4 regions of the Bradyrhizobium sp. Kon69 genome follow, and region 4 is predicted to be linked to each of the others. Evidence: predicted binding sites of a transcription regulator. Region 4 holds the regulator's gene; each other region holds the start of a gene.

Region 1 (3,346 bases), on a different contig from region 4:
CTCACTGCGAAGTGAGTAGTAGGTTACACGAAGGCGGCCTATCACAAGGCCGCCTTCACGCGTTTGCGGCAGGCTTCAGATGGGCCCGCCCGGCAGAGAACCTCGCCTTGCACGGTTCTTGGACGGACGAATGTGTGAGGCCCGTAAGACTACGGTGACCATCCGGCGGTAAGATTTCCCTCTCACGAGCAATGGTGTGCGGCGTTCGACATGACAACAATGACGGCTTCTCATCTGGTTTCACGCAACGTGATCTCGAGGTGGTCCGGCGCCCTCTGGTCGGGTGCACTTGGTCTCTGTGCGATCGTCGCCGTCATTCGTCCTGCCGAGGCTGACCCCCGCGCCGTTGTCGAATTGTTTACCTCGCAGGGCTGCTCCTCCTGCCCACCGGCCGACAAGATCATCGGCGACCTCGCCCGCGATCCCTCGATCATCGCGCTGAGCATGCCGATCGACTATTGGGACTATCTCGGCTGGAAGGACACGTTGGCCGATTCGCGCTTCTCTGCACGGCAGCGTGCCTATTCGCGCATGCGCGGCGACCGCGAAGTCTACACGCCGCAGGTCGTGGTCAACGGCTCCACGCATGTCGTGGGCAGCGACCGCACCGGCATCGAAAGCGCCATCGGCAAAACCGACACGGGCACTGGTGTGATGAGCGTGCCGGTGACGATGTCGCTCGCGGGCAAGCAGATCAACGTCTCGGTGGCCGCGAGCAAGGAGCCGACGGCGTCCCACGGCGAGGTCTGGATCTGCTCGATTGCGAAGTCGGTGCCGATCGCGATCAGCCGCGGTGAAAATCGCGGACAGCAGGTGATCTATCACAACGTGGTGCGCAACCTGCTGAAGGTCGGCGACTGGACCGGCCGTCCGGAAAGCTGGACGGTGCCGATCGAGAACCTCACGCGTGACGGCGTCGACGGTGCCGTGGTCTATGTTCAGGACGGCAGCCGCGAGAAACCAGGCCCGATGCTGGGCGCGGCGTACACGTCGCTGCACTGATTTGCTTCACTCTTCCTAGGCGTCGTACTCGCTCTCAACGCTCATGGTGAGGAGCGCGCTCTTGCGCGCGCCGCGGACGATGCTGCGCATCGCCGCGAGAACCATGCAGGCCCGCTGATGCAATTCAGCCTCGATCCTTCGAGACGCCGCTTCGCGGCTCCTCAGGATGAGGGGAGAGAGTTTGCGCTGAGATGGTGAGATCCGTCGCGGCAGAAACATCCCGACCCAAACCAAACCGACACAAACAAAAAAGGACCAACTCGCGTTGGCCCTCCTTGTCGTGCGAACAGACCCGATCCTGACGGCCCCGGGGGGCTGGGGGCTGAGGAATCCGGAACCGAAAGGACCGGGTCAACGCACACAGGTCTTTTCGCAATGCAGGGCGGCAGTCGCTTGGCGGAAAAGCGGCGACACTATGATTCCTGCTAACGATCCCGTGACGGTTTGCCGCGACAGAGTTCCACCGCTGCGTGTGGGCGGTTTGCTCCGGTCCAGCGTCCTTACAGGGCCCCTTGCGGCGGGGAACAGTTGGCGCGATCATGCAACTGTCATGATCCGCGGTTCCGGGGACGGTCTTCGCGGACGCGGTCATGCTGATGCGACAGGAGGCGGCCTATGAGTCTGTCGGAGGATGCCGACCCGAGCGAACAGCGCGCGGCGGCGCGCCCCGCCGCTTCGAATGCGCAACTGAGCCGCGTGACGTTCAACCGGCTCGAGCTGCACCGTATTCTCAATCTCTACGGCCGGATGGTCGCCGACGGCGAGTGGCGCGACTACGCCATCGACTTCCTCAGGGATCGCGCCGTGTTCTCGGTCTTTCGCCGCGCTTCGGAAGTGCCGATCTATCGCATCGAGAAGGATCCGCGCCTCGCGCGCAAGCAAGGCATGTACAGCGTGATCTCGGCGACGGGCTTGATCCTTCGCCGTGGCCACGAGCTCGAGCGCGTGCTCCTGGTGATCGATCGCAAGCTGGCGGTGGTGTAGCGGCGCGCTCGGTGCTGTAGGGTGGGCAAAGGCGCATCGCGCCGTGCCCACCATCTTTCGTCAAACGCGTTGGCTATGGTGGGCACGCTTCGCTTTGCCCACCCTACGAGACCTATTTTGCCGGCACGCTCTTCGCGCCCTCACCAAGATCCCGCTGCATCATCACCGTGTCCAGCCAGCGGCCGAATTTCAGCCCGACGCTGGGATGCGTGCCGATCATCTTGAAGCCGCCCCTGGTGTGCACGCCGATCGAGCCGGCATTGGCGGAATCGCCGATCACGGCGATCATCTGGCGGAAGCCGCGCGCCTCGCATTCGACGATCAGCCGCTCCAGCAGGAGCGCCCCGATGCCGCGGCGGTGGAAAGAGGGATCGAGATAGATCGAGTTCTCGACCGTGAAGCGGTAGGCCGGCCGTGGCCGGTAGGCGCCGGCATAGGCGTAGCCGGCGACGCGCCCGTCGAGGATGGCGACGAAATAGGGATAGCCGCCGTCGATCAGCGTGCGGTAGCGGCGCGTCATCTCGGCGAGGTCGGGCGGCTCCAGCTCGAACGTCGCGGTGCCCTCGCGGACAGCCTGCTGGTAGATGGCGGTGATGGCGGGAAGGTCGGCCTCAGTGGTGGGCCTGATTTCGGGTGCGGACATGGGGCAAGATTAGAGCCTTCCCGGGACGACTGGAAGAGGCGAACGGCCTCCGCACGTCGTCATTGCGAGCGAAGCGAAGCAATCCAGAAATGCGTCCGTGGAGGGACTCTGGATTGCTTCGGCGCAAGAGCTCCTCGCAATGACCGTGGTTGAGGGAACATCACGCCCAAACAAAAACCCCGGCCTTTCGGCCGGGGCTGGTGTCGTTCGCTCTGGTCTGGCGCTTAGTCGCGCTGGCCGAGGAGCTGCAGGAGCAGCGTGAACAGGTTGATGAAGTTCAGGTACAGCGACAGCGCGCCGGTGATGGCCGCACGCTCTGCGATGTCACCGCCGGCCGAGGCGTAGCCGTAGATGTAATCGTTCTTCAGCCGCTGGGTATCCCAGGCGGTGAGGCCCGCGAACACCAGCACGCCGACCACCGACACCACGAACTGCAGCACCGAGCTCGCCAGGAACAGGTTCACCAGGCTCGCGATGACGATGCCGATCAGGCCCATGAACAGGAACGAACCCATTCCGCTCATGTCACGCTTGGTCGTGTAGCCGTAGAGGCTGAGCGCGCCGAAGGTCGCCGCGGTGATGAAGAACACCCGCACGATCGAGGTGTGCGTGAACACCAGGAAGATCGAGGACAGCGAGACGCCCATCAGCGCCGCGAACACCCAGAACAGGATCTGGGCGGTCGAGGGAGCGAGACGGTTGATGCCCGCCGAGATC
Region 2 (3,346 bases), on a different contig from region 4:
GATCGAGAAGACGCGTCTCGGCGCCTATTTGCGTGCCGCGACCGAAAACCCGACGCTGGTGCGCGCCTTCGGCGTCAACGTGCCGCGCATGATCACGCTGACCTATGGTTTGGGTGTCGGCCTGGCCGCGCTCGCCGGCGTGCTCTCGGCGCCGATCAACCAGGTGCGGCCGCTGATGGGCGCCGACCTCATCATCGTGGTGTTCGCGGTGGTGGTGATCGGCGGCATGGGATCGATCATGGGCTCCATCATCACCGGCTTTGCGCTGGGTGTGATCGAGGGCATGACCAAATATTTCTACCCCGAGGCCTCCAACACCGTCGTGTTCGTGCTGATGGTGCTGGTGCTCTTGGTGAAGCCAACGGGATTGACGGGAAGGGCGGCCTGATATGACAGCCTTGACGGACGACACGCTGCCGGTAACCCCGCGCGCGATCCGCGACGAGATGATCGTGTTCGTGGTGATGGCGCTGCTGCTGGCTTCGGTGCCATTCACGGGAGTCTACCCGTTCTTCGTGATGCAGGCGCTGTGCTTCGCGCTGCTCGCCTGCGCCTTCAACCTGCTGATCGGCTATGGCGGTTTGCTGTCCTTCGGTCATGCGATGTTCTTGGGCACGGCCGGCTATTGCAGCGCGCATGCGCTGAAGGTCTGGGCGCTGCCGCCGGAGCTCGGCATCCTCGTCGGTGTCGCCGGTGCCTTCGTGCTCTCGCTCATCACGGGCTATATCTCGATCCGCCGCCAGGGCATCTATTTCTCGATGATCACGCTGGCGCTGTCGCAGCTTCTGTACTTCATCTACCTCCAGGCCCCGTTCACCCATGGTGAAGATGGCATCCAGGGCATTCCGCAGGGACGCATGTTCGGCGTCTTCGATCTGACCAAGCCGACCGTGCTCTACTACGTCGTGCTGGTCGGTTTCCTTGCCGGCTTCCTGCTGATCTTCCGCATCATCAATTCGCCGTTCGGCGAGGTCCTCAAGGCGATCCGCGAGAACGAGCCGCGCGCGATCTCGCTGGGTTACCGCACTGATCAGTACAAGTTCCTGGCTTTCGTCCTGTCGGGCACGCTGGCCGGCTTTGCCGGTGCGCTGAAAGTCTTCGTGGCGCAGAATGCCTCGCTCACCGACGTGCACTGGTCGATGTCGGGCGAAGTCGTGCTGATGACGCTGGTCGGCGGACTCGGAACCGTGTTCGGTCCCGTGGTCGGTGCCTTCGTGATCATCGCCATGCAGCAATATCTGGCGGGGTTCGGCCAGTGGGTGACCGTGATCCAGGGCTCGATCTTCGTGATCTGCGTGCTCACCTTCCGCCGTGGCGTCATCGGCGAAATCGCGCATTACTTCCGACGGTCGCTGTAAGTCATTGATCTAATGGAAGATGTGTTGACGCGCGAAAGCGGTGGATGATCCGGCTCCACGGGCGTGAGGTGGCACGCGCGTGGATCGAAAATGGTCTATGACAGTTTCATGACGGCCCGCTTGGGCCGGGCCATCATCCAACCGGTAGTCTCTCTCCCATGATGCGATTGTTTCGCGCTTTCCTGCCCAAGGAAGAACGGTTCTTCGACCTGTTCGACCGCCACGCCCAGACCGTGATCCAGGGCTCGATCGCGCTCCAGAGCATGCTCAACGGGGGCGAGGAGACGCCGGTCTATTGCCAGCGCGTCAACCAATTCGAGAACGATGCCGACAACATCACCCGTGAGGTGCTGACGGCGGTGCGCCGTACCTTCATCACCCCGTTCGACCGCGGCGACATCAAGAACCTGATCACCTCGATGGACGACGCCATCGACCAGATGCAGCAGACCGCCAAGGCCGTGATGCTGTTTGAGGTCCGCAGCTTCGAGCCGCCGATGCGGGAGATCGGCGGGCTTCTGATCGAATGCGCCAATCTGGTCGGCCGTGCGCTGCCGCTGATGCAGAAGATCGGCCAGAACGTGGCCATGCTGACCGCGATCACGGAAGAGCTGGGCAAGCTGGAAGGCCGCGTCGACGATCTCCATGATATCGGGCTGAAGGAACTGTTCCTCAAGCATCGCAACGGCAACGCGATGGATTTCATCGTCGGCGCAGAGATCTACGACCATCTCGAGAAGGTCGCCGACCGCTTCGACGACGTCGCGAACGAGATCAACAGCATCGTCATCGAGCAAGTTTAGGGCAGGGGGCCACGCCGTGGATGTTGCGTTGGGTCTTCCCGTCCTGGTCGGACTGATCGCCGTCGCGCTGCTGTTCGACTTCCTGAACGGCCTGCACGATGCCGCCAATTCGATTGCGACCATCGTCTCGACCCGCGTGCTGCGGCCGCAATACGCGGTGTTCTGGGCCGCGTTCTTCAATTTCGTCGCCTTCATGGTGTTCGGGCTGCACGTCGCCCAGACCATCGGCACCGGTATCATCGATCCCGCGATCGTGGATGCCCAGGTGATCTTCGCTGCGCTGGTCGGCGCCATCGTCTGGAACCTGGTGACATGGGCGCTCGGCATCCCATCGTCCTCGTCTCACGCATTGATCGGCGGCTTGTTTGGTGCCGGTGTTGCCAAAGCCGGCCTTTCGGCGGCGGTCTGGAGCGGATTGTCCAAGACGGTGATCGCCATCGTGCTGTCTCCGCTGGTCGGCTTCCTGCTCGCGATGGTGCTGGTTGCGATCGTCTCCTGGGCGTCGGTACGCTCCACGCCCTTTGCCGTGGATCGCGCCTTCCGCATCCTGCAATTCGCCTCCGCCTCGCTCTATTCGCTCGGCCATGGCGGCAACGACGCGCAGAAGACCATGGGCATCATCGCGGTGCTGCTCTATTCGCAGGGCCAGCTCGGCGGCGAATTCTTCGTCCCCTTCTGGGTGGTGCTCTCGTGCCAGGCCGCGATGGCCATGGGGACGCTGATGGGCGGCTGGCGCATCGTTCGCACCATGGGCCTGCGCATCACCAAGCTGACCCCGATGCAGGGCTTTTGCGCCGAGACCGGCGGTGCCGCGACCCTGTTCATGGCGACCTTCCTCGGCGTTCCCGTCTCGACCACCCACACCATCACCGGCGCCATCGTCGGTGTTGGCGCCGCTCGCCGCCTCTCGGCGGTGCGCTGGAACGTCGCCAGCTCGATCGTCTATGCCTGGGTGATCACGATGCCGGCCTCGGCCATCGTCGCCGCGCTGAGCTGGTGGGCGGTCAAGATCTTCCTCAGGTAACCAGCTTCAGTCCGACAATCCCGGCGACGATCAGCCCGATGCTGGCGAGGCGGAATGCGGTGGCCGGCTCGCCGAACAGGACGATGCCGAGCGTCGCGGTACCGACCGCGCCGATGCCGGTCCAGACTGCATAAGCGGTTCCAATCGGCAGCGATTTGAGG
Region 3 (3,346 bases), on a different contig from region 4:
GCGCCAGGATTGCGTTCTCATGGCTGCCGGTGAAGACAACCTTGCTGAAATAGGTGTCGGCGTCCGCGATGCCCATCTTGTCGAGCTCGAACCGCGGCACGTTGTTGCCGGAGGTCGAGTTCGGGTCGACCAAGCCGAGGTTCTTGCCCTTGAGCTGATCGATGCTCTTGTAGGCGCTGTTCGCCTTGACGAAGAACACCGAGTAGTAGCCGGTAGAGCCGTCGGAATTGATGTCGTTGGCGAAGGCGTCGGTCTTGACACCGGTCAGGCGGGCGCGGGCGAACGAGGCAGAACCATAGCTCGCGATATGAATGTTGCCGGCACGCTGGCCTTCGATCACGGCCGCGTAGTCGTTGGCGATGCGCAGCGTGACCTTCACGCCCAATTCCTTGGAGAGATAGTTCATGAACGGCGCCCAGCGCTCGGTGACGCCCGAGGCGTTTTCCGCCGGAATGACCGCGAAGGTCAGTTCGGGATATTTGGCTTTCCAGTCCTCGGCGGAAGCTGAAGCCGTGAACGCGAGCGCGGCGGCGCCGGCAAGAATCAATCTGCGAGTGATCATGATAGCCTCTTCATGGGTTGAGGTCGGTTGACGCAAAACTGGTGAGTCCTGATGCGGCGCCGCTCAGGCGGCGGCCGCCGTTCCAAGCGCCGGAATGCCTTGTCGCACCGGTGCAGGCGTGCCGCCCATGACATCGGCGGCTTCGAGATCGTAGAGCTCGCGCGCAACGTGCTCGGTCAACTCGGCCGGCGCGCCGTCGAACACCACGCGCCCCTGCGCCATACCGATCAGGCGGTCGCAATAGCTGCGCGCCAGGTCGAGCGAATGCAGATTGCAGAGCACGGTGATGCCGAAATGCTTGTTGATGCGCAAAAGCGCATCCATCACGATCTTGGTGTTGCGGGGATCGAGCGAGGCGATCGGCTCGTCGGCGAGGATGATGTCGGGTTGCTGCACCAGCGCGCGGGCGATCGCGACACGCTGCTGCTGGCCGCCGGAGAGCTGGTCGGCGCGCTGGGCTGCGAGCGGGGCGATGTCGAACTGCTCAAGCGCGGACATCGCCAGCGCCTTGTCCTGCTCGGGCCAGGTCTGCGACAGCGAGCGCCAGGCCGGCATCGTCGCGAGCCGGCCCATCAGGACATTGGTGAGAACATCGAGCCGGCCGACCAGGTTGAACTGCTGGAAGATCATCGCCGAGCGCGCCCGCCACTGCCGCAGCTCCTTGCCGCGCAGCGCCGTGACGTCGAGGCCGTCGAACAGGATGCGACCCTGTGAAGGGATCGCGAGACGGTTGATGGTCCGCAGCAGGGTCGACTTGCCGGCGCCGGACCGTCCGATCACGCCGACGAAGCCGCCGGGAGAGACTTGAAACGAAGCGTCGTCCACCGCGGCTTTCACGCCGAAGCGACACGTCAGACCTTCAACCACCAGCATGCAGGGCTCCAGAGTAGCTGGGACCCACCGCTAACGCCGGCGCTTGACACTTGTGTGACACGGACGTTGCGGTGCGGCGATCCTACACACCTCATCCCCTGTCATCACATCGTCATGACATTGTCATCAAGCCGCTCGAAGAGAAACGCCAGCCCTCTCGTTCGGATGCAACATGGCCGCCAAAGCTCTTTCGGTCCAGCCGACCATCGATCCCTCGGCGAAGCTGCACGACACCAGGCTTGGGGCCTATACGGAGGTCGGCGCCCGCACGATGCTGCACGAAGTAACGATGGGCGATTACTCCTATGTCGTGAACGACGCCCAGATCACCTACACCACCATCGGAAAATTCTGCTCGATCGCGGCGATGACACGGATCAATCCGGGCAATCACCCGATGCACCGCGCCACGCAGGCGCACTTCACCTATCGGTCGAGCGCCTATTTCGATGGCGAGAGCGACGACACGGAATTCTTCGACTGGCGGCGCCAGCATCACGTCCATATCGGCCACGACGTCTGGATCGGCCATGGCGCGATCGTGCTACCGGGTCGCAACATCGGCACCGGTGCGGTGATCGCGGCCGGCGCCATCGTCACCAAGGACGTTCCGGCCTACACCATCGTCGCCGGCAATCCGGCGCGCATCGTACGCCGGCGGTTCTCGGAAGAGGTTGCGGGACGGCTTGCGAGGCTCGCCTGGTGGGACTGGGATCACGACAAATTGCGTGCAGCAATGCCCGATTTCCGCAAGCTCGGGATTGAAGATTTTCTCTCGACATATGAAGCACGAGGAAGTTCTCTCAACAGTCCTGTTGGCAGCAAACCAAGCGCGGTCGCGTGACAGACATTCTTCTTGAGGGCGGCCGGACCCTGATCGGCTCCGAGTTCGTCGAGACGTCCCTTGCCCTGTCCGGACAAGACATCGTCGAGGTCGACGCGTCTCGCGGCCGGACGCGGCTTGCGATCGATGCGCGCGATCTGCTGGTCCTGCCGGGCATCGTCGATCTGCATGGCGATGCCTTCGAGCGGCAGATGATGCCGCGCGCCGGGGTCGACTTTCCGATTGACGTGGCGCTCGCCGACAGCGACCGCCAGGCCATCAGCAACGGTATCACCACGGTGTTTCACGCCACGACCTGTTCGTGGGAACCGGGCCTGCGCAGCGCCGACAATGCGCGCGGTCTGATGGAGGCGATCGAACGGCAGCGCCCGCAGTTTGCCGCCGACACGCGCTTTCACCTGCGCCATGAGACTTACAATCTCGACGCCGAAACCGAGATCAGCCAGTGGCTCAGCGAGGGCCGTGTCGACCTGTTCGCCTTCAACGACCACATGGACGGCACGGTTGGAGACATGGCCAAGCCGCGCAAGCGCAACCGCATGGTGGAGCGCACCGGCCTGTCGAGCGAGGAATTCGACCGGCTGGTCGGGCGTGTGCTCTCCCGCGCCGGAGAAGTGCCGGCTTCGGTGTCGCGGCTCGCCGCGGCGGCGCGCGCCGCCGACGTGCGGATGCTCTCGCACGACGATGCGACGCCGGTGATGCGCGAGGGCTTTCGCGCCATGGGCGTGGCGATCGCAGAGTTTCCGATCAACGAGGAGACGGCGCGGGCGGCGGCAAGCCACGGTGACGCCATCGTTTACGGCGCGCCGAACGTCGTGCGCGGCGGCAGCCACACCGGCTGGACCAAGGCATCCGACATGATCGCCAAGGGGCTCTGCTCGGTGCTGGCCTCGGATTACTACTATCCCGCGCAGCTGCTCGCTGCGTTCCGCCTCGCCGCCGATGGCGTGCTGCCGCTGACCGAAGCCTGGAACCTGGTCTCCGCCGCGCCGGCGCGCGCGACCGGCCTGGCCGATCGCGGCGTGCTCGCGGAAGGCCGGCGCGCGGACATTCTGCTGGTCGACGAC
Region 4 (3,346 bases):
GCGCACGACCGAGGACATGCTGCTGCTGGTGCCGAACGCGTTGCGGGAGGCGGCCTCGGCGCTCGGCCTGCCGCGCTCGCTGGTGATCAAGCGGATCGCTTATCGGGCTGCCCGATCGGGTCTCATCACCGGCGTGCTGCTCGCGACCGCTCGCGTCGCCGGTGAAACCGCGCCGCTGCTGTTCACCGCGCTGTCGAACCAGTTCTTCAGCCTCGGCCTGAACAAGACGATGGCGAACCTGCCGGTGACGATCAACAACTTCGTGCAGAGCCCCTATGCCTACTGGAAGCAGTTGGCCTGGAGCGGAGCGCTGCTCATCACCCTGACCGTTCTTGCCCTTAATATTGGCGCGCGCATCCTTGGCGCCGAGAGGACCGCAAAATGAGTGATCTTTCCGTATCGATGAGCGCGTCCGGTGGACTGCCGCACACGGCAGTGCTGCCGGAGGCGCCGCCCAAGGTGACCGTACGCAACCTGAATTTCTATTACGGCGAGCACCACGCGCTGAAGAACATCAACCTGACGCTCGGCGCCAACCGTGTCACCGCGTTCATCGGCCCGTCGGGCTGCGGCAAGTCGACCCTGCTGCGCATCTTCAACCGGATGTACGACCTCTATCCCGGCCAGCGCGCCACCGGTCAGCTCATGCTCGATCAGACCAACATCCTCGACGGCAAGCTGGACCTCAATCTGCTGCGCGCCCGCGTCGGCATGGTGTTCCAGAAGCCGACGCCGTTCCCGATGACGATCTACGAGAACATCGCGTTCGGCATCCGTCTCTATGAGAAGATCTCGAAGTCCGAGATGGACGGCCGCGTCGAGAAGGCGCTGCGCGGCGGCGCGCTGTGGAACGAGGTCAAGGACAAGCTCAACGCCTCCGGCCTGTCGCTCTCCGGCGGCCAGCAGCAGCGTCTCTGCATCGCCCGCACCGTCGCGGTGCGGCCCGAGGTGATCCTGTTCGACGAACCCTGTTCGGCGCTCGACCCGATCTCGACCGCCAAGGTCGAGGAGCTGATCCAGGAGCTGTCCGAGGATTACACGATCGCGATCGTCACCCACAACATGCAGCAGGCGGCGCGCGTCTCCGACAAGACCGCCTTCATGTATCTCGGCGAGCTGATCGAGTTCGACGACACCAGCAAGATCTTCACGTCGCCGACCGACCGGCGCACGCAGGATTACATCACCGGCCGGTTCGGCTAGGAGACGCGACATGGGTTCTGAACATACCGCAAAGGCCTTCGACACCGACCTCCAGGAACTCACGCGCCTGGTCGCCGAGATGGGCGGCATCGCCGAGCGCATGATCGTCGAGTCCGTCGACGCACTGATCCGCCGCGACGTCCCGCTCGGCCAGCGCGTCGTCGCCATCGACACCGAGCTCGACGCGCTGCAGAAGCGCATCGAGGAGCGCGCGGTGCTCACCATCGCACGTCGCCAGCCGATGGCGGTCGATCTGCGCGAGATCGTCGGCGCCATGCGCGTCGCGACCGATCTCGAGCGCATCGGCGACCTCGCCAAGAACATGGGCAAGCGCGTCGCGGCGCTGGAGACGGACTTCCATCCGCTCAAGCTGTTCCGCGGCCTCGAGCACATGACCGACCTCGTGCAGCAGCAGGTCAAGTCGGTGCTGGACGCTTATGCCGCGCATGATTTGCCGGCGGCGATGGCGGTGTGGAAGGGCGACGAGGAGGTCGACGCCATCTGCACCTCGCTGTTCCGCGAGCTCCTCACCTACATGATGGAGGATCCGCGCAACATCTCGTTCTGTATTCATTTGATGTTCTGCGCCAAGAACATCGAGCGGATCGGCGACCACGCCACCAACATCGCCGAGACCGTGTTCTACATGATCGAGGGCCAGGCGATCACCGACAAGCGGCCGAAGGGCGACATGACGACCTTCGCCAACACGGTACCGAACACCTGAAGACTTAAGGAGCGACGACCCGATGGGCGCACGCATTATGGTGGTTGAGGACGAGGAAGCCCTGACCGAGCTTCTCCGCTACAACCTCGAAGGCGACGGCTATGACGTCGAGACGGTGATGCGCGGCGACGACGCCGACACCCGTCTCAAGGAGCACATCCCCGACCTGATCGTGCTCGACTGGATGCTGCCGGGCCTGTCAGGCATCGAATTGTGCCGGCGGCTCCGCACCCGTCCCGAGACCAAGCAGCTCCCGATCATCATGCTCACCGCGCGCGGCGAGGAGAGCGAGCGGGTGCGGGGTCTTGCGACCGGCGCCGACGACTACATCGTCAAGCCGTTCTCGGTGCCGGAGCTGCTGGCGCGCGTGAAAGGCCTGCTGCGGCGCGCAAGCCCGGAGCGGCTCGCCACCGTGCTTGCTTTCGGTGACATCGAGCTCGACCGCGACAAGCGCCGCGTGGCGCGCTCGGGCCGGCCGATCGATCTCGGTCCGACCGAATATCGCCTGCTGGAGTTCTTCCTGGAGCATCCGGGGCGGGTGTTCTCGCGCGAGCAACTGCTCGACAGCGTCTGGGGCCGCGACATCTATATCGACGAGCGTACCGTCGACGTGCATATCGGCCGCCTGCGCAAGCTGCTCAATCTCGGCCGCGAGCAGGATCCGATCCGCACCGTCCGCGGCGCCGGCTACGCGCTGGATGATCGGTTTGCCAAGGCGGAGCAGGTGTAGGTTTCTGCGGTTAGGTTACTACCTGCCGTGACATGTCCGATGTCGTCCCGGCGAAGGCCGGGACCCATAACCACAGGGCGCGGTTTGGCGAAGACTCGGAGTTACCCTTTCGCACAACAACTAAGTGCTCGGAGTATGGGTCCCGGCCTTCGCCGGGACGGCACTGCATTTATTGAGGCGCCGCGCGTGATGACTGATCGTGCGCTAGCTTACCGCGGACCCGGCTTCACCGGTGCGCGGCGCCGATCCGACGCCGGCTGGTACGCAACGCGCGAGTGCTGGGCGCAATAGGGCAGGCCGGACAACGCCCGTCCACCGCAGAAGAAGAAGTCCGGGCTCGAGGGATCGCCGACCGGCCAGTGGCAGGTCGCCTCGTTCAATTCCAGCAGCGACAGCCGCTGGCTCATCGGCACCACGTTGTCGTAGGTGACCGGATCCGGCTCAGCCTCGACCTCGAAGGCCTGCGCCAGCGCAGTGTTGCCGCGCGAGATCGGGCGGGTCACCCGCATCATGTGCTGCGCGGGGCGCGCCTTGCGCGGCCGCGGCGCTGCCGACGAAGGGCTCTTGGCGCGGCCCGAAAGGCCGAGCCTGTGCACTTTGCCGATCACGGCATTGCGGGTCACATTGCCGAGCTCCGCCGCGATCTGGCTGGCCGAAAGTCCGGCCTCCCAGAGCTTTTTCAGCTG

What was found. The regulator PhoB, encoded in region 4, activates phosphate uptake and scavenging genes when phosphate is short. The targets are predictions, from matches to a motif close to TGTCATNNANCTGTCAT.
Region 1: AC0L3U_RS15645 (DUF2794 domain-containing protein) is a predicted target of PhoB. The motif match lies at 1,538-1,554, and genes of this name have one in related genera.
Region 2: AC0L3U_RS25985 (DUF47 domain-containing protein) is a predicted target of PhoB. The motif match lies at 1,456-1,472, and genes of this name have one in related genera.
Region 3: phnC (phosphonate ABC transporter ATP-binding protein) is a predicted target of PhoB. The motif match lies at 1,535-1,551, and genes of this name have one in related genera.

Annotation. Positions count from the first base shown of each region.
Region 1 covers NZ_JBVVOS010000010.1:152,632-155,977, reverse strand. Annotated here, with positions in the region: gene AC0L3U_RS15650 (DUF1223 domain-containing protein) at 211-1,002, shown strand; gene AC0L3U_RS15645 (DUF2794 domain-containing protein) at 1,618-1,986, shown strand; gene AC0L3U_RS15640 (GNAT family N-acetyltransferase) at 2,099-2,629, opposite strand; gene AC0L3U_RS15635 (Bax inhibitor-1/YccA family protein) at 2,854-3,346, opposite strand, start outside.
Region 2 covers NZ_JBVVOS010000021.1:22,539-25,884, forward strand. Annotated here, with positions in the region: gene AC0L3U_RS25975 (branched-chain amino acid ABC transporter permease) at 1-388, shown strand, start outside; gene AC0L3U_RS25980 (branched-chain amino acid ABC transporter permease) at 390-1,358, shown strand; gene AC0L3U_RS25985 (DUF47 domain-containing protein) at 1,517-2,161, shown strand; gene AC0L3U_RS25990 (inorganic phosphate transporter) at 2,178-3,185, shown strand; gene sugE (quaternary ammonium compound efflux SMR transporter SugE) at 3,178-3,346, opposite strand, start outside.
Region 3 covers NZ_JBVVOS010000017.1:42,409-45,754, reverse strand. Annotated here, with positions in the region: gene phnD (phosphonate ABC transporter substrate-binding protein) at 1-562, opposite strand, end outside; gene phnC (phosphonate ABC transporter ATP-binding protein) at 626-1,435, opposite strand; gene AC0L3U_RS22390 (transferase hexapeptide repeat family protein) at 1,608-2,279, shown strand; gene AC0L3U_RS22385 (alpha-D-ribose 1-methylphosphonate 5-triphosphate diphosphatase) at 2,276-3,346, shown strand, end outside.
Region 4 covers NZ_JBVVOS010000022.1:21,108-24,453, forward strand. Annotated here, with positions in the region: gene pstA (phosphate ABC transporter permease PstA) at 1-385, shown strand, start outside; gene pstB (phosphate ABC transporter ATP-binding protein PstB) at 382-1,203, shown strand; gene phoU (phosphate signaling complex protein PhoU) at 1,214-1,930, shown strand; gene phoB (phosphate regulon transcriptional regulator PhoB) at 1,953-2,660, shown strand; gene AC0L3U_RS26775 (GcrA family cell cycle regulator) at 2,870-3,346, opposite strand, start outside.